3 regions of the Diaphorobacter sp. JS3050 genome follow, and region 2 is predicted to be linked to each of the others. Evidence: predicted binding sites of a transcription regulator. Region 2 holds the regulator's gene; each other region holds the start of a gene.
What was found. Region 2 encodes NrdR, which represses ribonucleotide reductase genes. Its sites were predicted from a motif close to CACNANATNTNGTG; they were not measured.
Positions count from the first base shown of each region.

Region 1 (4,098 bases), 960 kb from region 2:
GGCCTTGCTGGCCCGTATCGAGCAAGAATCGGGGGTGGCCGTTCCCCACCTGACAGAGGAAGCGCTGCAGTGCATTGCACAGCACCCGCTCACCGGCAATGTGCGCGAGCTGGAAAACCTGCTGCACCGCGCGGTAGCCCTCAGCGATGGCCATGAGCTGCACGTTGAAGGCGCGCCAGCCTCCACAGTGGAGGCACCGCCGCCCCTACCGCAGCCCGTACCGTCCGCACCAGCCATCGCGCAGCCCGCTGAGCCGCACGCGCCCCCTCGTTGGTCCGGCATCAGCGAAGGCATGCCCCTGCCCAACGATCTGCAAGCCTGGCTCGACCAGCAGGAACGGGAAATACTCGTGCGCGCCCTGCGCGAGGCGGGTTTCAACCGCACGGCCACCGCAGCCCGCCTGGGCATCAGCCTGCGCCAAATCCGTTACCGGATTGCCCGGCTGCACATCGAGGTACCGCAAGACGGCGACAGCCATGGCGACGCGCAGCCCTGAGCCTGCGACCCGGCGGCCTGCCTGGCATGGCGGCTGGTACGCGAATGCGAGACGCATGGACTCGCCCAACCACGGGCCACGCCCCCCGCAGGCCAGCGTGGACCTCATCGTGGTGCATTCCATCAGCCTTCCCCCCGGAGAGTTTGGCGGGGGTCATGTGCACCGGCTTTTCATGAACCGGCTGAACTGGGACGCCCATCCTTATTTCCAGCAGATTCGCGGCCTGGAAGTGTCGACGCATTTCTTCATCACGCGCGCAGGTGTGCTGTGGCAGTTCGTGGACGTGGGCCGACGCGCCTGGCACGCGGGCCGTTCCCACTACCGGGGGCGCGATGCCTGCAACGACGACTCGATCGGCGTTGAGCTCGAGGGGCTGGAAGGTGGGAGCTTTGAGCAGGCGCAGTACGCCACCCTTGTGACCCTTTGCAAGGCGCTGCGGCAGCGCTACCCCGTGCGCTACATCGCGGGACATGAGCACATCGCCCCTGAACGCAAACACGACCCAGGCCCTGGGTTTGACTGGCGTGTACTTCATGGAGCCTTCGCCGGCACGGGTGTTCTTTTTCCGCCAGGGTGCTGATCCCTCCAGCCACCCGGACGCATTGCCGCACTTTGCGCCTTCGCCTCGCCTTCACTGCTCAGGATGAAGTTGCACGCGCGTTTGCGCGCAAGATCGGCCAGCATGCCGCACCATGGCTCAAGCCGTCGGATGCGGGCCTGATCCTACGGGGGCTGCGACGGCAGTAGAAGGCCCAGGCGTTCAATCACGTCGAAACGATCTCGCCAGCCTCTTACGGGGATACACTACCCCTAGTGTCTTGAGCCATCAACACACACTAGATATAGTGTGCGGCGACAGTCTACGCCGCCGTTTCGCCGGCCGAAGGTGACTGCCGTCCGCCTGGCCATTTCTCCGAACACCTCCGAGGACCTCCATGCACGCTGCGCCCCTATCCGCTCCTGTTGACACCCCATCGCCTGCACGGGCCACCCCGTCGGCCACGCCGACCGGGGCCCATCCACTGATGCACTACCAGATCATCCGCCGCAACGGCGCCGTGGTGCCCTTCGAGCCGCAAAAAATCGCCGTGGCGATGATGAAAGCATTCCTGGCCGTTCACGGGGCACAGGGAGCAGCCTCGGCGAGCGTGCGCGAAGTGGTGGATCAGCTGACCCAGGCAGTCGTGCGCGCGCTGATGCGCTCGCGCCCCGCAGGAGGAACGTTCCACATTGAAGACGTGCAGGACCAGGTGGAGCTGGGCCTGATGCGAGGCAGCCATCATGAGGTGGCACGCGCCTACGTGCTCTACCGCGAGCGCCGCGCGCAAGAACGCGCACAGAAGAAGGAACAACTGCTACCCCAGATGCCGGCCCTGTATGTACAGGACCAAGGTCAGCGCGTGGAGCTTGACATTCTGCGCCTGCAGAGCCTGGTGGAAGCCGCATGCACGGGCCTGGGATCGGACGTCCAGGCCGCGCCCATCATCGCGGAGACCATGCGCAACCTGTACGACGGCGTACCCATGGACGAGGTGTACAAGGCATCCATCCTCGCGGCGCGCACCCTGATCGAGAAAGATCCCGGCTACACCTACGCGACGGCACGACTGTTGCTGCACACCATCGTGCGCGAGGTGTTAGGCCGCGACGTGAATCCCGCCGACATGGCCCTGGCCTACGCCGAAAATTTTCCACAGTTCATCCGCCAGGGCGTGGACAACGAGTTGCTCGACCCGCGCCTGATGGAATTCGACCTGCAGCGCCTGGGAAGCGCACTGAAGGCCGAGCGCGACCTGCAGTTCGACTATCTTGGCCTACAGACGCTGTACGACCGCTACTTCCTGCATGTGCGCAAAACGCGCATCGAGCTGCCTCAGACCTTTTTCATGCGCGTGGCCATGGGCCTGGCGCTGCGCGAGGACGACCGCAACGCCCGCGCCATCGAGTTCTACGAACTGCTCAGCTCCTTCGATTTCATGAGCAGCACGCCCACGCTGTTCAACAGCGGGACATTGCGCTCGCAGCTGTCCAGCTGCTACCTGACGACGGTGCCCGACGAGCTGGAGGGCATCTACGAATCCATCAAGGAAAACGCCCTGCTGTCCAAGTTCGCGGGCGGCCTGGGTAACGACTGGACACGCGTACGCGCCCTCGGTGCACGCATCAAGGGCACGAACGGCGAGTCGCAAGGCGTGGTGCCGTTCCTCAAGGTGGTCAACGACACGGCCGTGGCCGTGAACCAGGGCGGCAAGCGCAAGGGTGCCGTCTGCACCTACCTGGAAAGCTGGCACCTGGACATCGAAGAATTCCTGGAGCTGCGCAAGAACACCGGCGACGACCGGCGACGCACACACGACATGAACACGGCCAACTGGATTCCCGACCTGTTCATGAAACGCGTAATGGAAAAGGGCCTGTGGACACTGTTTTCCCCCTCGGATGTCCCTGACCTGCACGACCTGTACGGACAGGCCTTCGAGAAAGCCTACATCGCCTACGAGGCCAAGGCCGAGAGCGGCGAGCTGCCTCTGTTCAAACGCGTACCGGCCGTCGACCTCTGGCGCAAGATGCTGTCCATGCTGTTCGAGACCGGCCATCCCTGGATCACCTTCAAGGACCCGTGCAACATCCGCTCTCCTCAGCAGCATGTAGGCGTAGTGCACAGTTCCAATCTCTGTACCGAGATCACGCTCAACACCAGCGATGCCGAGACGGCCGTCTGCAACCTGGGATCGGTGAACCTCGCGCGCCATCTCAAGGACGGAGGCATCGACCACGACAAGCTGCGCAAAACCGTGAGCACGGCCATGCGCATGCTGGACAACGTGATTGACATCAACTACTACGCCGTACAGAAGGCCAAGGACTCCAACCTGCGCCACCGCCCCGTCGGCCTGGGCCTGATGGGGTTCCAGGACGCGCTGTATGAACTGCGCATCCCCTACGCAAGCGACGCCGCAGTGGAGTTTGCCGATACCTCCATGGAGGCTCTCTGCTATTACGCCTACTGGGCCTCAACCGATCTCGCCCAAGAACGGGGCCAATACTCCAGTTACCAGGGTTCTCTGTGGTCCCAGGGCATCCTGCCGCTGGATTCACTGCAGTTGCTGGAGCAGGAACGTGGCGGATACGTGGAGGTGGACCGTACGACCCGTCTGGACTGGGACATGCTGCGCGCCAAGATCGCGCAAGACGGCATGCGCAACTCCAACTGCATCGCCATTGCGCCCACAGCCACCATCTCTAACATCGTTGGCGTGGACGCCTCCATTGAGCCCTCCTTCGGCAATCTCTCCGTCAAATCCAACCTCTCGGGAGAGTTCACGGTCATCAACCAGTACCTGGTGCGCGACCTGAAGCAGCTGGGCCTGTGGGACGACGTGATGCTCATGGACCTCAAGCACTTCAAGGGATCGCTGCACGCGATCGACCGCGTTCCCCTCACCGTCAAGGCACTGTATGCCACGGCCTTTGAAGTCGCTCCCACCTGGCTCGTCGAAGCGGCGGCGCGTCGACAGAAATGGATCGACCAGGCGCAGAGCCTGAACATCTATATGGCCGGCGCCTCAGGCAAGAAGCTCGACGAGACATACAAGCTTGCG
Region 1 is NZ_CP053553.1:3,380,673-3,384,770, forward strand. It holds gene HND92_RS16180 (sigma-54 dependent transcriptional regulator) at 1-496, shown strand, start outside; gene ampD (1,6-anhydro-N-acetylmuramyl-L-alanine amidase AmpD) at 477-1,076, shown strand; gene HND92_RS16190 (ribonucleoside-diphosphate reductase subunit alpha) at 1,432-4,098, shown strand, end outside.
Region 1: the regulator NrdR is predicted to act here: its motif matches at 1,331-1,344, upstream of HND92_RS16190 (ribonucleoside-diphosphate reductase subunit alpha).

Region 2 (4,098 bases):
GCGCGCCAGCCGTCGATGTCGCCGGGCTTCACGAAGGTGGTGTCAATGCCGAAGCGGCGCAGCGTGTAGTGCAGCAGGTTCTGGCTGCCGCCATACAGCGCCGTGCTGGCCACGATGTGGCTGCCTGCGCCCATCAATGTGGCAATCGCCAGGTGCAGCGCGGCCTGCCCGCTGGCCACGGCAATCGCCCCCACGCCGCCCTCCAGCGCTGCCACGCGCTGCTCCAGCACCGCGTTGGTGGGGTTGCTCAGGCGGCTGTACACATGGCCCGGGCGCTCCAGGTTGAACAGGGCCGCCGCATGATCGCTCGACTCGAAGACGAACGAGGTGCTCAGGTGGATCGGCACGGCGCGCGCACCTGTGGCGGGGTCCGGCTGCGCGCCGGCGTGCAGGGCCAGCGTGTCGAAGCCGGGGTCGGAATATCCGGGCATTCATGTCTCCAAAGTGGTGAATTTGTGCGCCATTGTGGGCTATATTTATTCGCTATCGGGCTGCATGCAGCGCCTGCAGAACCCTTCGGAGACTCCCCATGAAAGTCAGCGACATCCTGCGCCTCAAAGGCAACACCCTCTACACCGTGCATCCCGACGAGCCGCTGGCCCGCGCCGTGGATGCCATGGCCGAGAAGGACATCGGCTCGCTGGTCGTGATGGAACATGGCGACCTGGTGGGCATGCTCACCTTCCGCGAGGTGATCCAGGCGCTGACGAAAAATGGTGGCGGCGTGGGCACCATGCTGGTGCGTACCGCCATGGACGACGCGCCGCTGACCTGCACGCTGGAGACCGACATGGACGAGGTGCGCCGCATGATGCTGGGCCGCCACGCGCGCTACATGCCCGTGATGGACAAGCGCATGCTGATGGGCGTGGTCAGCTTCTACGACGTGGCCAAGGCCGTGGTGGACAGCCAGAATTTCGAGAACAAGCTGCTCAAGGCCTACATCCGCGACTGGCCGCAGGAAGAATCGCGGCCGGCCAACTGATTTGGTGATCAAAATAGCTGCCAGCGCTTGTCAATCAAGCGCTGGCAGCTATTTTTTTGGTAGTAACAGTGGCTCGGGGATAATCGCACCCCTATGAGCGGCAACACACTCGGTACCCTTTTTTGCGTCACCAACTTTGGTGAATCCCATGGCCCCGCCATCGGCTGCGTGATCGACGGCTGTCCGCCCGGCATGGAACTGTCCGAGGCCGACATTCAGGCCGACCTGGACCGCCGCCGCCCCGGCACCAGCCGCCATGTGACGCAGCGCAACGAGCCGGATGCGGTGGAAATCCTCTCGGGCGTATATGAGGGCAAGACCACCGGCACGCCCATCGCGCTGCTGATCCGCAACACCGACCAGCGCAGCAAGGACTACGGCAACATCGCGCAGAGCTTCCGCCCGGGGCATGCCGACTATGCCTACTGGCACAAGTACGGCCTGCGCGACCCGCGCGGTGGCGGCCGCTCGTCTGCGCGCCTCACGGCACCCACCGTAGCCGCCGGCGCGGTGGCCAAGAAATGGCTGGCCGAGAAATACGGCACCCGCTTTCGTGCCTGCATGACCCAACTGGGCGAACTGCCCATCCCGTTCGAGAGCTGGGAGCATGTGCCGCACAACCCCTTCTTCGCACCGGTGGCCGACGTGCAGGCCTACGAGGACTACATGGACGCGCTGCGCAAGTCCGGCGACTCCTGCGGCGCGCGCATTCGTGTGCAAGCTACCGGTGTGCCCGTGGGACTGGGCGAGCCGCTGTACGACAAGCTGGACGCCGACATCGCCCATGTGATGATGGGCCTGAACGCCGTGAAGGGTGTGGAGATCGGTGCCGGCTTTGCCAGCGTGGCGCAGCGCGGTACCACGCACGGCGATTCGCTCACGCCCACGGGCTTCGCCAGCAACAACGCGGGTGGCGTGCTGGGCGGCATCAGCACCGGGCAGGACATCGAGGTGTCGCTGGCCATCAAGCCCACCAGTTCCATCATCAGCCCACGCGAGTCCATCGACATCCACGGCCAGAGTACCGAGGTGATCACGAAGGGGCGCCACGACCCCTGCGTGGGCATCCGCGCCGCGCCGATCGCCGAGGCGTTGCTCGCATTGGTCATCATGGACCATGCGCTGCGCCACCGTGCGCAATGCGGCGACGTGGTGCAGGCCGTGGCTCCGATTCCGGCAGTCCGCCAGGGGTGATGGTCAAAAACGGCTGTAGCGCCCGCCCAGTGGGCGCTGTCAGCTATCAATAGAAGAGCAATGGGAGAGCAGCGGCTTACTTGCGGACTTCGTCCACCAGCGCACGGAACTCGTCGATGTCCTCGAAGCTGCGGTACACGCTGGCGTAGCGCACATAGGCCACCTTGTCGAGCTTCTTCAACTCGCGCATGACCAGCTCGCCGATGCGGCTGGACAGAATCTCGCGCTGCCCCAGGTTGAGCAGCTTTTCCTCGATGCGCTCGATGGCCGAGTCGATCTGCACTGTGCTCACCGGTCGCTTGCGCAGCGCCAGCTTGAACGATCCCAGCAGTTTCTCGCGGTCGTATTCGACGCGGCGGCCGTCCTTCTTGACGACCGTGGGGAAGTTGACTTCCGGTCGTTCGTAGGTCGTGAAGCGCTTGTCGCAGGCGCCGCACTGGCGCCTGCGGCGGATGAAGTCCCCGTCCTCGGAGACGCGGGTCTCGACGACCTGGGTCTCCTGATGGCTGCAAAAGGGACACTTCATCGCGGCGGTCGATCAGCGATAGACCGGGAAGCGGCTGGTCAGCGCGTGCACCTTGGCGCGCACGGCTTCCAGGTTCGCCTCGTCATGCGGATTGTCCAGCACGTCGGCCAGCAGGTTGGCCGTGAGGCGCGTTTCCTCTTCCTTGAAACCCCGTGTCGTGATGGCGGGCGTGCCCACGCGAATGCCGCTGGTGACCATCGGCTTTTCGGGATCGTTGGGGATCGCGTTCTTGTTGATCGTGATATGGGCCTTGCCCAGGGCTGCCTCGGCCTCCTTGCCGGTGATGCCCTTGGCGCGAAGGTCCACCAGCATCACGTGGCTTTCGGTGCGACCGCTCACGATGCGCAGTCCGCGCTGGATCAGCGTTTCCGCGAACACCTTGGCGTTCTTGGTCACCTGCTGCTGATACTGCTTGAACTCGGGCGACAGGGCTTCCTTGAAGGCCACGGCCTTGGCGGCGATGACGTGCTCCAGCGGGCCGCCCTGCAGGCCGGGGAAGATGGCGCTGTTGATGGCCTTCTCGTGCTCGGCCTTCATCAGAATGATGCCGCCGCGTGGGCCGCGCAGGCTCTTGTGCGTGGTGGAGGTCACCACGTCCGCAAACGGCACCGGGTTGGGGTACTCGCCCGCGACGACCAGGCCGGCATAGTGGGCAATGTCCACCCAGAAGATGGCGCCGACTTCCTTGGCGATCTTCGCGAAGCGCTCGAAGTCGATGCGCAGGGCGTAGGCGGAGGCGCCGGCGATGATCAGCTTGGGCTTGTGCTCGCGGGCCTTGGCTTCCAGCGCGTCGTAGTCGATCTCTTCCTTGTCGTTCAGTCCGTAGGAGATTACGTTGAACCACTTGCCGCTCATGTTCAGCGGCATGCCGTGCGTGAGGTGGCCGCCCTCGGCCAGGCTCATGCCCAGAATGGTGTCGCCGGGCTTCAGGAAGGCCATCAGCACAGCCTGGTTGGCCTGCGAACCCGAGTTGGGCTGCACATTGGCCGCTTCGGCGCCGAAGAGTTGCTTGATGCGGTCGATGGCCAACTGCTCGATCACGTCCACGTTCTCGCAGCCGCCGTAGTAGCGCTTGCCAGGGTAGCCTTCGGCGTACTTGTTGGTGAGCTGCGAGCCCTGAGCGGCCATCACGGCGGGCGAGGCGTAGTTCTCGCTGGCGATCAGCTCGATGTGCTCTTCCTGGCGGCGGTCTTCGGCCTGGATGGCGGCCCACACCTCGGGATCGGTTTGTTCGACAAGAATATTGCGTTGGTACATGGCAGTCCGATGAACTAAGTGTCCCTTGGCAATCAAGGGCTGCCCAGGCGAACGACGGATCGCTGCGGGGCTGGTGCCTGCCGCGCGGCACGCTCCCCAGTGGTTTGCAGAAAAACGCTGTTTCCTGCCGGTGTCC
Region 2 is NZ_CP053553.1:2,422,443-2,426,540, reverse strand. It holds gene HND92_RS11650 (O-acetylhomoserine aminocarboxypropyltransferase) at 1-431, opposite strand, end outside; gene HND92_RS11645 (CBS domain-containing protein) at 530-985, shown strand; gene aroC (chorismate synthase) at 1,079-2,179, shown strand; gene nrdR (transcriptional regulator NrdR) at 2,256-2,705, opposite strand; gene glyA (serine hydroxymethyltransferase) at 2,718-3,962, opposite strand; ZMP/ZTP riboswitch at 3,997-4,098, opposite strand, start outside.

Region 3 (4,098 bases), 1.7 Mb from region 2:
CAGTCGGGACTGACGCCGCGGACCACCTATGCCGATATGTGGACCAAGCTGCCGCGCGGCCTGCCCTGGCAGGGGGAACTCATCAACCGCCGCAAGAACGGACAGGTCTACACGGAAAACGCCTCGCTTTACCCCGTTCGCGACGTGTTCGGCGAAGTGACGCATTACGTCGCGCACATGGAGGACATCACGCAGCGGCGCGAGGCGGAGGAGCGCATCCGCGCCCTCTCCAACTACGACACGCTGACCGGCCTGCTCAACAAGAAAGCCTTCGACGAACAGTTGACGCAAGCCATCGACCGCGCCGACGCAAGCCACGAACGGGTGTCGGTGCTGTGGTTCGACCTGGACAACTTCAAGCTGGTGAACGAAACCCTGGGCCACGCGGCCGGTGACGAACTGCTGTTGGAGATGGGCAACCGGCTGCGCGCCTGCCTGGCGCCGCACATTCCCGTGGCGCGCTATTCGGGCGACGCGTTCACGGCCATCGTGCCCCTGGCGGACCAGGCGGCGGTGGCGCTGCTGGCGCAGGATGCGCTGGCGCAGCTGCAGACCACACTGCAGATCCACGGCCATGCCGTATCCGTCAGCGCGTCGGCCGGCATCGCCGTCTACCCCGACGACGCGCGCACCGCCAGCACCTTGGCGTCCGCCGCGGAAGTGGCGATGTACCGCGTCAAGCAGGACGGGCGCAACGGGCTGCGCTTCTTCGCACCCGAGATGCAGGCGCACACGCAACGTTCGCTGGAGCTGGCCGCCGGCCTCAAGGACGCGGCGCACCGCGGCGAGCTGTTCCTGGTGTTCCAGCCCCAGCGCACGCTGGGCAGCGGCGCACTGGCGGGCGCCGAGGCGCTGCTGCGCTGGCGGCATCCGCGCTGGGGGCTGGTGTCTCCGGCCGAGTTCATCCCGATCGCCGAGCAAAGCGGCTCCATCGTGGCCATCGATTTCTGGGTGGTGGAGCAGGTGGCGCAGCAGTTGCGCGCCTGGGATGCCGCGGGCCTGCCGCCGCTGGTGGTGGCGGTGAACGTATCGGCTGCGCAGTTCGCGCGGCCGCACTTCGTCGAGGAGCTGGTGCGCATCCTGCAGCGCATGGACGTTTCGCCCCAGCGCATCGAGGTGGAGTTGACCGAGGCCGTCGCGCTGAAGAACCCGGAACAGGCCGAGACCACCATCCGCCGCCTGCATGAGGTGGGCTTTCGCGTGGCGCTGGACGACTTCGGCACAGGCTATTCCTCCATGAGCTACCTCAAGCGCTACGCCATCGACAAGCTCAAGATCGACCAGTCCTTCGTGCGCGAACTCGCCCACCAGGCCAGCGACCAGGCCATCGTGACGGCCATCATCAAGATGGCCCACAGCCTGCGCATGGCCACCATTGCCGAAGGCGTGGAGACGGCCGAGCAGGCCGCGTTGCTGCAGGCCTGCGGCTGCGACGAAATGCAAGGCTACTGGTACAGCCGGCCGCTGGAGCCCGCCGCGTTCGAGGCCTTTGTGCGCAATGCGCAGGCCGGCGTCGAGTTGGCCTGACACGCGTCGCGCCGCACGCAACCCGGTTGCTACTGTTTTAATAGCTTCCAGCGCTTACCCCTCCAGCGCCAGAAGGCCAAAAGGCGTCAACCCCCCACGGCGCCCCGATCCCCCGCCCAGCCTCTCGGGCGCGGGCCTGCTGCGGCCCCACCCCGTGGCGCTCGGGCCACAAGCCGCGCACCGCAGCCCCCTCTGCACAGGCCCTTTTCTGCCCTGCGGTTTGTGCCTGATCAAACTACCTATAGTGTTTGATAGGTATGGTGAACACTATATGTAGTGTTTTAAGGGTTGCCATGACACCACCATCTCCGATCGTCGCCAGCCTGCCGCGCGACGTCATCCAACGCAACGGCGAGCGCACACCTTTCGATGCTGTGCGCATCCAGTCGGCCATCGCACGGGCCGGCCAGGCCACGGGCGAGTTCGGCGAGGACGAGGCCCGTCTGCTCACGGCGCAGGCCACCAAGGTGCTGATCCACCGCTTCCATGGCGAGGCACCGGCCATCGAGCAGATCCAGGACGTGGTGGAGCAGACGCTGATCGCCGCCAACCATCTGCAGACCGCGCGCGCCTACATGGCCTACCGCCAGCGCCACGCCACCCTGCGCGCCGACCGGCAGACGCTGGTGCATGTGGAAAGCTCCATCAACGAGTACCTCACGCGCGCCGATTGGCGTGTGAACGCCAACGCCAACCAGGGCTACTCGCTGGGCGGGCTGATCCTGAACGTGGCAGGCAAGGTGACGGCGAACTACTGGCTCTCGCACGTCTACGCGCCCGAGATCGGCGAGGCGCACCGCAATGGCGACATCCACATCCACGACCTCGACATGCTCAGCGGCTACTGCGCGGGCTGGTCGCTGCGCACGCTGCTGCACGAGGGGCTGAACGGCGTGCCGGGCAAGGTGGAGGCGGGGCCCCCGAAGCACATGAGCTCCGCCGTGGGGCAGATCGTGAACTTCCTCGGCACGCTGCAGAACGAATGGGCCGGCGCGCAGGCGTTTTCGTCCTTCGACACCTACATGGCGCCCTTCGTGCGCAAGGACGGCATGGACTACGCCGCCGTGCGCCAGTGCATCCAGGAGCTGGTCTACAACCTCAACGTGCCCTCGCGCTGGGGCACGCAGACGCCGTTCACCAACCTCACCTTCGACTGGACCTGCCCCGAGGACCTGCGCGAGCAGGTGCCGGTGATCGGCGGCGTGGAGATGCCGTTTTGCTACGGCGAGCTGCAGGCCGAGATGGACGTCATCAACCGCGCCTACATCGACGTGATGACCACGGGCGATGCCAAGGGCCGCGTGTTCACCTTCCCCATCCCCACCTACAACATCACGCCCGATTTTCCGTGGGAGAGCGAGAACGCCGTCGCCCTGTTCGACATGACGGCCAAGTACGGCCTGCCGTACTTCCAGAACTTCATCAATTCCGAGCTGTCGCCCAACATGGTGCGCTCCATGTGCTGCCGGCTGCAGCTGGACCTGCGCGAGCTGCTCAAGCGCGGCAACGGCCTGTTCGGCAGCGCCGAGCAGACCGGCAGCCTGGGCGTGGTCACCGTCAACTGCGCACGCCTGGGCTATCTGCACGCGGGCGACGAGGCGGCCCTGCTGGCGGCGCTGGACCGCCTGCTGGAACTGGGCAAGCAGAGCCTGGAGGTCAAGCGCAAGCTCATCCAGCGCCTGATGGACCAGGGCCTGTTCCCGTACACCAAGCGCTACCTGGGCACGCTGCGCAACCACTTCAGCACGCTGGGCGTGAACGGCATCAACGAGATGGTGCGCAACTTCACCGGCGGCGCGCACGACATCACCAGCGACTGGGGTCACCAGTTCGCCCTGCGCCTGCTGGACCATGTGCGCGCGCGCATCGTGCAGTTCCAGGAAGAGACCGGCCACCTCTACAACCTGGAAGCCACGCCCGCCGAAGGCACCACCTACCGCTTTGCCAAGGAAGACAAGAAGCGCTGGCCCGCCATCCTGCAAGCCGGCACCGAGGCGCAGCCGTACTACACCAACTCGTCGCAGCTGCCCGTGGGCTTCACCGACGACCCGTTCGAGGCGCTGCAGCGGCAAGAGGCGCTGCAGGGCAAGTACACCGGCGGCACGGTGCTGCACCTGTACATGGGCGAGCGCATCTCCAGCGGCGCGGCCTGCCGCGAGCTGGTGAAACGGGCGCTCACCCACTTCCGCCTGCCCTACATCACCGTCACGCCCACCTTCTCCATCTGCCCCACGCACGGCTACCTCGCGGGCGAACACCCGTTCTGCCCGCGCTGCGACGAGGAGCGCCTGGCCGCCAAGCGCGCGCGGCTGGCGGCGTGATTTGAACGAAATTTGCCTCTAGCGCTTATGTAGCAAGCGTCAACAGCTATTGTTTTTGAAGTTCTTCCACCACCAACCCAGGAGTTTGTCATGACCCACTTTTCCGCCACCGAGAACACCGCCCTGGCCACCGCCATGCAGCTGACCGACGCCGAGCGCCAGCCCTGCGAGGTCTGGACGCGCGTCATGGGCTACCACCGCCCCGTAGCCAGCTTCAACACCGGCAAGCAGGGCGAACACAACGAACGCC
Region 3 is NZ_CP053553.1:125,949-130,046, reverse strand. It holds gene HND92_RS00555 (EAL domain-containing protein) at 1-1,527, shown strand, start outside; gene HND92_RS00550 (ribonucleoside triphosphate reductase) at 1,821-3,848, shown strand; gene nrdD (anaerobic ribonucleoside-triphosphate reductase) at 3,939-4,098, shown strand, end outside.
Region 3: the regulator NrdR is predicted to act here: its motif matches at 1,793-1,806, upstream of HND92_RS00550 (ribonucleoside triphosphate reductase).